One region of the Streptomyces sp. NPDC047917 genome, then DNA from elsewhere that is predicted to be linked to it. Evidence: riboswitches for the same ligand, from Rfam matches in the RefSeq annotation. Region 1 holds a riboswitch; each other region holds the start of a gene.
What was found. Region 1 has a riboswitch for cobalamin ahead of ACGF8B_RS32005 (ABC transporter substrate-binding protein). Riboswitches for the same ligand answer to the same signal wherever they lie in the genome.
Positions count from the first base shown of each region.

Region 2: it holds a riboswitch for cobalamin, as region 1 does, so the genes downstream of both, ACGF8B_RS29010 (prenyltransferase/squalene oxidase repeat-containing protein) here and ACGF8B_RS32005 (ABC transporter substrate-binding protein) in region 1, are expected to answer to the same signal.
Region 3: it holds a riboswitch for cobalamin, as region 1 does, so the genes downstream of both, ACGF8B_RS05585 (ribonucleoside-diphosphate reductase subunit alpha) here and ACGF8B_RS32005 (ABC transporter substrate-binding protein) in region 1, are expected to answer to the same signal.

Region 1 is NZ_JBIDCA010000014.1:192,930-197,175, reverse strand. It holds gene ACGF8B_RS32010 (FecCD family ABC transporter permease) at 1-403, opposite strand, end outside; gene ACGF8B_RS32005 (ABC transporter substrate-binding protein) at 400-1,467, opposite strand; cobalamin riboswitch at 1,503-1,691, opposite strand; gene ACGF8B_RS32000 (beta-ketoacyl-[acyl-carrier-protein] synthase family protein) at 1,784-3,007, opposite strand; gene ACGF8B_RS31995 (acyl carrier protein) at 3,004-3,279, opposite strand; gene ACGF8B_RS31990 (acyl-CoA dehydrogenase) at 3,539-4,246, opposite strand, start outside.
Region 2 is NZ_JBIDCA010000012.1:258,615-262,860, reverse strand. It holds partial or broken gene ACGF8B_RS29025 (XRE family transcriptional regulator) at 182-895, shown strand; gene ACGF8B_RS29020 (NUDIX domain-containing protein) at 900-1,370, shown strand; gene ACGF8B_RS29015 (MBL fold metallo-hydrolase) at 1,501-2,541, shown strand; cobalamin riboswitch at 2,692-2,827, shown strand; gene ACGF8B_RS29010 (prenyltransferase/squalene oxidase repeat-containing protein) at 2,938-4,212, shown strand; gene ACGF8B_RS29005 (SCO2322 family protein) at 4,209-4,246, shown strand, end outside.
Region 3 is NZ_JBIDCA010000002.1:422,182-426,427, forward strand. It holds gene ACGF8B_RS05585 (ribonucleoside-diphosphate reductase subunit alpha) at 1-1,644, opposite strand, end outside; cobalamin riboswitch at 1,784-1,925, opposite strand; gene mctP (monocarboxylate uptake permease MctP) at 2,091-3,725, opposite strand; gene ACGF8B_RS05595 (DUF3311 domain-containing protein) at 3,722-3,976, opposite strand; gene ACGF8B_RS05600 (GntR family transcriptional regulator) at 4,202-4,246, opposite strand, start outside.

The sequences.
Region 1 (4,246 bases):
CCGCGCCGGTGGACGCGCCGGAGGAGACGCCGAGGACGAACGGGTCGGCGAGCGGGTTGCGGAGCAGGGACTGCATGACGGTGCCGCAGACCGCGAGCCCGGCGCCGCACACCGCGGCGAGCAGGGTGCGCGGCATGCGCAGGTTCCAGATGATGCCGTCCCGGATAGGGGAGAGCCGCGACTGGCCCCCGCCGAGGTGGGCGGCCACCGCGGACCAGACGTCGCCCACCGAGATGCGGGCGGGTCCGATGGTGACGGCGACCGCGACGGAGCCGAGGAGCAGCGCGAGGCCGCAGGCCCACAGGACCCCGCCGCGCAGCCGTCGTACGCCCTTCGTGACGCCCACCGGTGCGACGACGGCCGGTGGCGCGGTCACCGTCGTGCCGCGTTCGGTCGGCGTCACCGCGCGAGCCCGAACCCGCGCAGTCCGGCGGCGACACGTTCGACGCCCTCGACCGTCCGGACGGACGGGTTCATGGCCTGGCCGCTCAACAGGACGTACCGCTTGTGCCTGACGGCGTCCATGTTCTTCGTGGCGGGGTTGGACTCCAGGAACTCGATCTTCTTCGCGGCGCTCTCGGCGGTCTGGGCCTTACGGGTCAGGTCGCCGATGACCAGGACGTCGGGGTTGCGGTCCGCGACGGTCTCCCAGCTGATCTGGGGCCATTCCTCGTGGGTGTCGTCGAAGACGTTCTTCGCGCCGAGTTCTCCGGTGATGATTCCGGGGGCTCCGCAGCAGCCCGCCAGGTAGGGGGCCTTGGAGTCGGAGAACCAGTACAGGAGGGTGGTGCCGGAGGCGTCGATGCCCTCGGTCGCCTTCTTCACCCGTTCGCGCAGTGCGGCCACGAGCGAGTCGCCGCGCTCCGGTACGCCGAACACCTTGGCCAGGTCGCGCACTTCGCCGTAGACGCTGTCCATGGTGAGCGGTGCGGTGCGGGCTCCGTCGCCGCCGCCGCTGTTGTCCTTGCCGGCGCAGTCGGCGGGCGAGACATAGGTGGGGACGCCGAGCGATTCGAACTGTTCGCGGGGTGCGACGCCGCCCTTGGCGAGTGTCGATTCGAACGAGGCGCTGACGAAGTCCGGTTCGCGGTCGAGGACCTTCTCCGAGGAGGGCCGGTTGTCCGCGATCCTGGGCACCTCGTCGTTGGCCTTCTCCAGGCCCTTCATCACCGGGTCGGTCCAGGTCGCGGTGGCGGCCATCCGGTCGGCGAGGCCGAGGGAGAGAAGGATCTCCGTGGATCCCTGGTCCACCGAGACGGCGCGGCGCGGCGCGGCGTCGACGGTGACGGTACGGCCGCAGTTCTTCAGCGTCACCGGATATCCGTCCGCGCGGCCCGGTTTCGCGGTGGTGTCACCGGCTCCGCCTCCGCAGGCGGTCAGCAGGACCAGTCCCGCGGACAGCAGGGCGACGGTGCGGACGGGGCTGGCTATGGACGGCACGGAGTCCCTCTGCGTCTCTGGGCTCATGCGCGGAGCCCGTGGTACGGAGTCCCGCGGCCCGGTGCCGGGTCGCGGATGCCAGCAGGTCTTCGGACTCGGGTTCGTCCGGACGGAGCGCCTTCCCGGGCACCCGAGGGTGCTCCCAGTGGCTGTGGCCCCGCCCGTCCCCCTCACCGCTGCGCGTCAGTTCCGGATTCGCACCGGATTCCCTGACCCCTAGGTGGAGTTTGACTGGCCCCGGCAAGCTATCACGCGCCTCTGTGCAGCTCACGGCCGGTGTGGCCGGTGGTACGCCGGGCTGTTTTCCCGTCGCACCACCTGCCTGCTGCCTGCGGAACGGCTCTCAGGGACGCTGAAGAGCGAGTACGGCGTTGTGGCCGCCGAATCCGAAGGAATGGCTGACGGCGCGCCTGATGGGCCGCCGCAGAGGTCGCTCGGTGACGCAGTCGATGTCGAACTCGGGCGCCGGGGCGTCCAGGTTGGCGATCGGTGGTACGACTCCGCGCTGGAGCGTGAGGACGGTGAGTCCGGCCTCGATCGCTCCGGCCGCTCCCATGCAGTGCCCCAGTACGCCCTTGGGCGCGGTGACGGGTGGCCGGTGCGGGTAGACCCGGGCGATCAGGGCGGCCTCGGTGGCGTCGTTGACCGGGGTCGCCGTGCCGTGCGCGTTGACGTGCTCGACGTCCTCGGCCGCCCAGCCCGCGTCGCGCAGCGCGGCCTCCACCGCCGCCTGGGCGACCACGCCCGACGGATGCGGGCTGATGGGGTGGTGGGCGTCGGTGGTGGCTCCGGTGCCGGCGAGCAGCGCCCGTGGGGCCGCGTCCCGGGCCCGGGCGTCGTCCGTCCGTTCCAGCACCATGACGGCCGCGCCCTCGCCCATGACCAGGCCGGCCCGGTCGGCCGCGAAGGGCCGGCACAGTCCGGCCAGGTCGCCGTCGCGCCGGGCTCCCGCCCCGGACCTGGCGAACGCGGCCATGGCGGCCGGGTAGACGATCGACTCGGTGGCACCGGCGATCGCGATGTCGCACTGCCCGGTGACCAGCAGGTCGCGGGCGACGGACAGTGCGGTGGCGCCGGACGAGCAGGCGGTGCACGGGGCCAGGCTGGGTCCGGTGGCCCGCAGCTGGATCGCGATCTCGGCGGCGGGCATGTTCGGGATGGTGAGCAGGATGCCCGACGGTGAGGTGGCCCCGGCGCCGAGCCGGTCGAGCACGACGGCCTGCTCGGTCAGCGAGGCGGAGCCGCCGCTGCTGGTGCCGACGACCACCGCGACCCTGCTGCCCTCCCACCCCGCCGGGTCGAGCCCGGCGTCGGTGACCGCCTCGCGGGCGGCGAGGACGGCGAGTTTCACGTACTTCCCCATGCGGAAGGACGCACGGCCGCCGATCGCGGCGTCCAGGTCGATGCCGTCGACCATGCACGCGAAGTCGATCGCGCATCCGTCGAGCCCGGCGACGGTGCGGGCCGGTGACACACCCGCGCACACGCCCCGCCAGGTGGATTCGGTGTCGTTGCCGACCGGGGTGATCATGCCCAGTCCGGTGACGGCGACGGCCGGCCTGTTCATCGGGCGTTGCTCATCGCTGCCCCGCCGCCCACCCGCGCGCCGCCGGCCGCCGTGTCCATGAACCGGCTGATGTCGGCCAGCGTGGCGTCCTTGGGGAGCTGGTCGAAGTCCCGGTCGCCGCCGGTCGTCTCCCTGATGAGGACGGCGAACTCGGCGACGGCGAGGGAGTCCATCTCCAGGCTGTCCATCGTGGAGCCCGGGTGGATCTCTGCGGCGGGCACTTTGAAGGTGTGTGTCAGAACGTCGGTGATCTTGGGGTGAATCGCACTCATCAGCTTTCTCTCCATCATTCGGTCCGGCTGTCGGGCCGGCGGTGACACCGTCCCGACGCCGAATCAACTGGGAGGAGTGCCTCCAGTTACGCCTTGTGCCGAACCGATTCGGCAGCGTGCTCCTCGCGCTCACCGCACCACCGGGCCAGGACGGACGCCGTACCCCAGAAGGCCAGCAGGACAACACGCACACCGAGAGCCCCGGCGGTCTCTCTGACCCGACGGCCCCGGACAACTGTTCCTTTCCTCGTCATGGCCGTCACCGCTCGTCCCGAACCGCGTCCCGACCCCCGCCGGTCTGCCAGAAAGCCCCCGGATCGTCGTACGCGGCCACGTAGTCGGCGCCCGCGATCGGCCAGTCCGCGAGCAGTTGCGGCGGCAGCGCGAAGGCGTCGACCAGGTCCGGCAGATGGGCGGCGACCGTGGTGATGAGCTGCTCCACCCTGGCCGGCAGGCCGTTGACCTGGTCGGCACTCAGCAGGCCCGCCGCCAGCAGGTCACCGCTGCTGCGGGCGATCCGGTCGAGCGCGAAGAGCCGTTCGAGCTCGCCGAGCCGGTCGCGGGCGGGCCCTTCGGGGAGCACGGCCACCGCCTCCGCGTATGCCTCGGCCGCCTGCCGCTGGGCGTGGGCCTCGACGCCGCGCAGGGCGGGCCCGGCCGCCGCGTTCCACCGCCCAAGCGGGTCACCGTGCGGTGCGAGGCCCATCCGCTCCCGGGCCCGGTCGAACCAGATCCGTTCCAGCTCCGTGAGCAGCCCGCCGAGAAAGCCCGGGTCGTCGAGATCGCCGGGGCCGCCGGACGAGGCCCCGGCGGCGGGTCCGGCGGCGAAGAGCATCTCCGCGGCCGCCTTGGCGTGGATGGCCAGGTTGTCCCCCTCGGCGGTGATGGCGCCTTCCACCCCGGTGACGAGTTCGCTCATGCCGTTGTGTTCCAGGAGCGCCTGGGCGCCGCAGCGTTCACGGCATTC
Region 2 (4,246 bases), on a different contig from region 1:
ACGTTCACGTCGCTGGCCCTCGACAGGTCACCTTCGGACCGCGCCCGACGCCGTTCCCCGGCCAGGGCGCCGCACACATCGCACCCGGGCTCCGGCGCCGGGTCGGTGCCGGACCACGGGGAATGTTCGACGAACGGTCGGTGCTGGGCCGACTCAGACCAACGAGCGCCTGCGAGCCGCCATGGCAGCCGGAGGGTGGACTCGCGCAGGCCTGGCCGAAGCGACGGGTGTCGATCCCAAGAGCGTCGAGAGACGGGTCAACCTCGGGCGCGTCCCCCGGCGGGCAACAGCGCTGAAGGCCGCCGAGACTTGAAGGAAGACGTGCACGCGTTGTGGCCGGCACTCCGCCAGGCACGTGCCGCACGTGGCGTGAGTTCCGAGCTCCTGGCACTCTACGAACAACGGGCAGACCTTCCCGTTTCCATGTTCGTGGACCTCTTCGCCTCGGCACGTCGGCACATCGGCGTGCTGGTCTACGCGGCCGTGTTCCTCCACGAGGCGTATCCCGGACTCAATGACCTGCTGCGCAAGCGCGCGGCCGAAGGCTGCGCCGTCCGCATCGCCATCGGTGACGCGGACAGCGCCAATGCCCAACAGCGCGGAAACGAGGAGAAGTTCGGCCACGGCATCGAGTCCCGCTGCCGACTGGCGCTCATGCACTACCGGCAGCTGCTCAACACGCCCGGCATCGAACTGCGAACGCACGGGACGACGCTCTACAACAGCCTGTATCGGACCGACGACCAGATGCTGGTCAACACACACGCCTGGGGCGTCAACGCCCACCGGGCGCCCGTGTGGCACCTGCGGCGCAATCGCGGAGGTGGCATGTTTCGACGTGTACGCGGACAGCTTCAGCGCCACGTGGGAGACCGCCACACCCGCGGAAAGGTGAACCCATGGCACGGACCGAGTTCTACGACGACCCGAACGCTCCGAAGCCCAACAGTCTGGTCGTGGCCGCCTCCGCCGTGGTGACGGACGAAGCGGGACGGATCCTGATGCAGCGACGGCGGGACAACGGCCTCTGGGCCCTGCCGGGCGGAGGAATGGACCTGACCGACTCACTGCCCGGCGCCGCCGTCCGGGAGGTCAGGGAGGAGACCGGGCTCGATGTCGAGATCACCGGGCTCGTCGGCACATACACGGACCCGAAGCATGTCATCGCCTACAGCGACGGGGAGGTTCGCCGCCAGTTCGCCGTGGTGTTCACGGCCCGCGTCGTCGGCGGCGAACTGGGCATCTCCGACGAGTCGACGGACCTCCGATTCGTCGCCCCGGACGAACTGGACGCGCTGCCCATGCACCACACCCAGCGGCTGAGGATCGACCACTTCCGGGCGAACCGGGCGACGCCGCACCTGGGGTGATCGTCCGGCTGGGCAGGTACGCCAGAACGAGATGGTCGACCGGGGCTACTACTGGAACAAGTTCTCGTTACAGTGGGGGCGTCGCACCGGAGCCGCGAAGCCGTACGCCGTCCAGAGAGATGGGGACCTCATGACGCAGGTGACCGACCACGGCGGGGGCGTGCACAGCATCAAGGTGCCCATCCCGGACAATCCGCTCGGCCACACCCTCGTACACGTCCTGGACACCGATCGGGGTCCGGTGCTGATCGACACCGGGTGGGACGATCCCGAGGCCTGGGACACGCTCAACGCCGGACTCGCCGCCGTCGGTACGGAGATGGCCGACATCCACGGTGTGGTCATCACCCACCACCACCCCGACCACCACGGGCTCTCCGGGCAGGTGCGCGAGGCCTCCGGGGCCTGGATCGCCATGCACGCGGCGGACACCGCGATCGTGCGCCGCACCCGGGAGTCCGAACCCGGCAGGTGGCTGACGTATCTCGCGGCCAAGCTCACCGCGGTCGGGGCGCCCGAGGAGCACCTCGCGCCGTTGCGGGTCGCCGCGGCCGGCGGGGGCAGGATGCGGACGCTGCCGGGGCTGCGGGCCGCGCTTCCGGACCGGGAGATCGTGCCCGGTGAGCTGCTCGACCTGGCGGGGCGCAAACTGCGGGCGATCTGGACACCGGGGCACACGCCCGGACATGTGTGCCTGCACCTGGAGGAGAAGCACCCGGGCAATCTGCCGGGGCGGGGACGGCTCTTCTCGGGGGACCATCTGCTGCCGGGGATCAGTCCGCACATCGGGCTGTACGAGGACCCGGACGACGCCACGGCCACCGACCCCCTCGGTGACTACCTCGACTCGCTGGAGCGGATCGGCAGGCTCGGGGCCGCCGAGGTGCTGCCCGCGCATCAGTACGCCTTCACCGATGCGGCGGGGCGCGTGCGGGAGCTGCTCGGGCATCACGAGGAGCGGCTGACCGGGCTGCTCGGGCTGCTGGCGGAGCCGCTGACACCGTGGGAGCTGGCCGAGCGGATGGAGTGGAACCGGCCGTGGGAGCAGATCCCGCACGGCTCCCGGAACATCGCCGTCTCGGAGGCGGAGGCGCATCTGCGGCGGCTGGTGAAGCTCGGGCGCGCGGAGGCGGTGCCGGGAAGCGAGCCGGTGACATACATCGCGGTGTGAGCGGTGGAGCGGTGTGCGTGGTGTGAGTGGGGGGGCGAGTGGGGGGTGTGGTCTCGCTTACGTGGGCGGTGGCGCGCAGGGGAACAGAGGCGCGTACGTGAGCAGTGACACGTACGGGGCGCTCCTCCCGGCCCGGAGTCCGGTCGGTGCCGCCCGGTAGAGTGTGCGGGTCGTCATCATGCCCGTTCAGGGGGAAGCCGGTGCGAATCCGGCACTGACCACGCAGCCGTGAACCGTCTTCGCAGGCGGTGAGTCGGAATGCCCTGTCCGCGGTCGTGACCGGCTCGGACCACCGGATCCCCCGGTGGTCGGCACCGTCGAGGTACACGGGGTCGGAGCCTGGTGCCTGAGCGTGCCTGTGCCCGGTTCACCCCGCAGGAGAGGCCCCCGCCCGCCATGACCGTACGTCGCAGCGCAGCAACGCTCGCCGCCACCGCCGCCGTGCTCTGCGCGGCCGCTGCGCCGGCCGCGGTGGCAGCGCCGTCCCCCTCGCCCTCGCCGTCCGTCGCGCTGCCGTCCGGGCTGTACGGCACGAAGGACCCCACCTACGACGGGGTGTGGCGGCAGTCGCTGGCCTTCCTCGCGCAGCGGCTCGAAGGGGTCACCCCGGCCGCGAAGTCGGTGGACTGGCTGATCGGCCAGCAGTGCGCCGACGGCTCCTACGCCGCGTACCGGCCCGATACCACCAAGCCGTGCGACGCCAGGACGGTGCGGGACACCAATGCCACCGCGGCCGCCGCCCAGGCGCTGGTGGAGGTCGGCGGGCACCGCGAGACCGTGAACAACTCGGTGCGCTGGCTGAAGTCCGTACAGAACGAGGACGGCGGCTGGGGCTACACCGCGGGCGCGCCCAGTGACGCCAACTCCACCTCTCTGGTGATCGGCGCCCTGGCCCGTCAGGGGCAGCGGCTCGCGGACATCACGACCCCCGGTGGCAAGACCCCCTACGATCCGCTGCTCGCCCTCGCCGTCCCGTGCGGCGGCAAGGACGGCGGCGCGTTCGCCTACCAGCCCGACAAGAAGGGCGGGCTCGCCGCGAACGCGGACGCCACCGCGGCCGCCGTGCTCGGCACGATGGGCAAGGCCCTGGCGGTCGGGAACAACGCCGCGGGCAAGGCGCCCACCTGCCGGTCCGGTTCCGCGCTCACGCCCGAGCAGGCCGCCCAGAACGGCGCCCACTACCTCACCGGCGCCCTCGCCGGCAGCGGCCACCTGAACCTGGCGCCGATGCCCGGTGCCACCGACACCACCCCGCAGCCCGACTTCGGCAACACCGCCGACGCGGTCGTCGCGCTCTCCGCGGCCGGCCACCAGGACAAGGCGGCCGGAGCCGTCGACTGGCTGAAGAAGAACTCCGCGGACTGGGCCGGCCAGAACGGCCCCGCCGCCTACGCCCAGCTGATCCTGGCCGCCCACGCGACCGGCGACGACGCCCGGGACTTCGGCGGCGTCGACCTGGTCGCCCGGCTCAACGCGGCCGGCCCCGAGCCCGCCTCCGTCGTGACGCCCGACCCGTCCGCCGACACCGGGTACGAGGCCACGGAGAAGGACCAGGTCCACAGCGGCGACGACGTGATCGGGGGCGTGTGGTGGTACATCGGCATCGCCCTCGTCCTCGCGGCCATCGCGTTCTTCCTGACCAGCGGTCGCCGGAAGAACAGGCAGCCGTGAGGCGCGCGGGGCGGACCACCGCGCTGCTGGTGGT
Region 3 (4,246 bases), on a different contig from region 1:
GGAGATCTTCGTGGACAGCGCCCGCGCCTCGGGGGAGTCGAAGGGCAGCCGCAGCTGGAAGAAGACGTCCTGGAGGCCCATGGCGCCCAGGCCCACGGGGCGCCACTTCGCGTTGGAGCGGCCGGCCTGCTCGGTCGGGTAGAAGTTGATGTCGACGACCCGGTCGAGGAAGGTCACGGCGGTGCGGACGGTGGCGTCCAGCCGCTCCCAGTCGATCCCGCCGTCGGCGACGAACGCGCCGAGGTTGACCGAGCCCAGGTTGCAGACCGCCGTCTCGCCGTCGTCGGTGACTTCGAGGATCTCGGTGCACAGATTCGACGAGTGGACGACGCTGCCCGGCTCGGCGGTCTGGTTCGCGGTCCGGTTGGAGGCGTCCTTGAACGTCATCCAGCCCTGGCCGGTCTGCGCGAGGGTGCGCATCATCCGGCCGTACAGCTCGCGCGCCGGCATCGACTTGCGGGCCAGGCCCCTGGCCTCGGCCGCCCGGTACGCGGCGTCGAACTCGTCGCCCCACAGGTCGACCAGCCCGGGCACGTCGGCGGGCGAGAACAGCGACCAGTCGCCGTCCGCGTCGACCCGGCGCATGAACTCGTCCGGGATCCAGTGCGCCAGGTTGAGGTTGTGGGTACGCCGCTGGTCCTCACCCGTGTTGTCGCGCAGCTCCAGGAACTCCTCGATGTCCGCGTGCCAGGTCTCCAGGTAGATGGCGGCGGCGCCCTTGCGGCGGCCCCCCTGGTTGACCGCGGCGACGGAGGCGTCGAGCGTCTTCAGGAACGGCACGATGCCGTTGGAGTGCCCGTTGGTGCCCCGGATCAGCGAACCGCGGGAGCGGATGCGGGAGTACGACAGACCGATGCCGCCCGCGTGCTTCGAGAGCCGCGCCACCTGGTGGTAGCGGTCGTAGATCGAGTCGAGCTCGTCCAGCGGGGAGTCCAGCAGGTAGCAGGAGGACATCTGCGGGTGCCGGGTACCGGAGTTGAAGAGGGTGGGGGAGGACGGCAGGTAGTCGAGCCGGCTCATCAGCCCGTACAGCGCCGCCACCTCGTCCACGGCCCGCTGCGACTCGTCCTCGGCCAGCCCGGCCGCGACCCGCAGCATGAAGTGCTGGGGCGTCTCGACGACCTGACGGGTGTGCGGGTGGCGCAGCAGGTACCGGCTGTGCAGGGTCCGCAGCCCGAAGTAGCCGAAGCGGTCGTCCGCGCCGTCGGCGAGCGAGCGTGCCACCAGCGCGTCGAGGGCGGCCGCGTGGGTGGCGACGAACGCGGCGGTACGGTCCGCGATCAGGCCCTCGCGGTGGCCGACGGCGACCGAGGCGGAGAAGGAGACCGCGCCCTGGCCGGCCGCCTCGTCCGCGATGGCGAGGGTCAGCAGCCGGGCGGCGAGCCGGGAGTAGGCGGGGTCCTCGGAGATCAGCCCCGCGGCGGCCTCGGTCGCCAGCGACCGCAGCTCGGCCTCGTCCGCGCGGGCGCTGCGGCCACGCAGCGCGGCGGCGGCGACCCGGCCGGGGTCGGTGTCGGGCAGATCGGCGGTCAGGTCGGTCAGGGTCCGCAGCAGTGCGGTTCCCGGTCCGTCCTGTGCGGCGGCCTCGGACTCGGCTGCTGCGGACACGGCGACTGAAGCCGGATCGGCTGGCGCGATGGTCACGTGGTGCTCTCCCTCGCTCGGCTCGGGGCCGGCGGGGAACGGGGCAGCCCTGCGCGAGCACACCCGGGACAGGGCAGCACTCCGCACGGCGTCCACCGGCCCAACCGCGAGGCCCGGACGTCTGGGCATCCGGTTCGGTCGAGCCGGATGCGCTGCCGGCAGGTCATCGGACTGACTCGGGGGTGCACAAAAGCGCACTGAATACACCGTTGCGGGACAGTTCCGGATTCGCACCGGATTCCCCTGCGGCGACAGCGAGGACGAGCATACATGTGGGGGCTGCCCGATGAGGCAGCCCCCACATGTTGTGTCGTGCGTTCGAGTCGGGCCCACAGAACGGGCCGTGCGGCCCGTTCCCGGACCGTCCGGCCGGATCACGCCGACGGCCCGCCGCGCCCCGTTGCAGGGGGCTCGACGGGCCGCCGGAAGGCCGTGGGCGACGGTCGTCAGTGGCCGCCCGGAGCCCCCGCGGTGGCCGGCGGGAGCTCGGTGGCGACACCCGGGTCGCCCGCGTCGGCGGTGTAGTCGGACGGGGCGGTCTCGTCGATCCCGGCGGGTGCCTTCAGGGCGTTCAGGACGAAGGTCAGCACCACCGCCACGACCACGTTCAGCACGAACGCGGTGAGTCCGATGTAGCCGATCTCGCCGATCCCCGGGATCTCCTTGGACGAGCCGCCGAAGTGCGCCTGGGTCGGGCTGGCGACCCCGTACGCGGCCACCGTCCCGTACACCATGCCGACCGCCCAGCCCGCGAGCAGCGCCCAGCGGTGGAACCAGCGGGTGAACAGGCCGCCGACCAGGGCCGGCATGGTCTGGAGGATCCAGATGCCGCCGAGCAGCTGGAAGTTGATCGCGACCGTCTTGTCCATGGTGAGGACGAAGGCCAGCGCGCCGACCTTGACCAGCAGCGACACCAGCTTGGAGACCTTGGTCTCCTGCTCCGGGGTCGCGTCCGGCTTCAGGAAGTCCTTGTAGATGTTGCGGGTGAACAGGTTGGCCGCGGCGATCGACATGATCGCGGCGGGCACCAGCGCGCCGATGCCGATGGCGGCGAACGCGACGCCCGCGAACCAGTCCGGGAACATGTTCTCGAACAGCTGCGGAATGGCCAGCTGGCCGTTGTCCACCTTGATCCCGGCGGCGATGGCCATGAAGCCGAGCAGCGCCAGCAGACCCAGCATCAGCGAATACAGCGGCAGGATCGTGGTGTTGCGCCGGATCACGTTGCGGCTGCGGCTGGAGAGCGTCGCCGTGATCGAGTGCGGGTACATGAACAGCGCCAGCGCCGAGCCCAGTGCCAGGGTGGCGTAACCCCAGTGGCCCGCCTCGCCCGGCGCGAGTCCGGCCACCGGTTTGCCGGCCGCCGCGTTCTTCTGCGAGAACGCCTCGCCGGCCTTGGCGAAGATGTCGTCGAAGCCGCCGAGCTTGATCGGGATGTAGATGATCGCCACCGCGATGACCAGGTAGATCAGCCCGTCCTTGACGAAGGCGATCAGCGCGGGCGCGCGCAGCCCGGACGAGTAGGTGTACGCGGCGAGCACCGCGAACGCGATCAGCAGCGGCAGGTCCTTGACGAACCAGTGGGTGTTCTCGCCGCCGCCGACGCCCATCACGTCCAGCACCGCCTGGATCCCGACCAGTTGGAGCGCGATGTACGGCATCGTGGCGAGGATGCCGGTGATCGCGACCGCCAGCGACAGGCCCTTCGAGCCGAACCGCCCGCGGACGAAGTCCGAGGTGGTGACGTACCCGTGCTTGTGCGAGACCGACCACAGCCGCGGCAGGAAGGTGAAGATCAGCGGGTACACGAGGATCGTGTACGGCACGGCGAAGAAGCCCGCCGCGCCCGCGGTGTAGATCAGCGCGGGCACGGCGACGAAGGTGTACGCGGTGTACAGGTCGCCGCCGAGCAGGAACCAGGTGACCCAGGTGCCGAAGGACCGTCCGCCCAGGCCCCATTCGTCGAGGCTGGCCTCGTTCTCGGCCTTGCGCCAGCGCGCGGCCAGGAAGCCCATGACCGTGACGGCCACGAAGAAGAAGATGAAGACGCCGAGCGCGACGCCGTTCACGCCGTCCTTCATGCCGACGCACCCCCCTTGCGGGCGCGCTGGTCACGCTGCCACAGCTTGTACGCGGTCATCGTGAGCGCGGTGGAGATCAGCACCCAGAGCATCTGGTACCAGTAGAAGAACGGAATACCGATGAAGGTGGGGTCCACCTTCGCGTACGAACTCACCCAGAGCATCGCCACGAACGGCGCGACGAGACAGAGGGCGATGACCACCCGCACCGGTGTGACGGTGGGTGGTTTTCCTTCTGGTTCTGCTGGCATGTGGCGACTCCGTCCCCTCGCTGAGCACCTTGTAATGCGCAGGAAATCTAGGGGAGGCTTCCGGTCACCGTCACCCCCTGTCCGCATTGCGGTCCGGCAACGGTCGGCCAGGTGGGTATCCGTGCTCGAAATCCGGCCGGACATACGATGGTCGGTCCGTACCAAGACACGCGAAAGGCCCCCGCGGAGCGATGCGTTCCGCGGGGGCCGACCGGTGGTGCGGACTCAGTCCGTGGGCCGCTTCAGCCGCGCCACGAACTTGTACCGGTC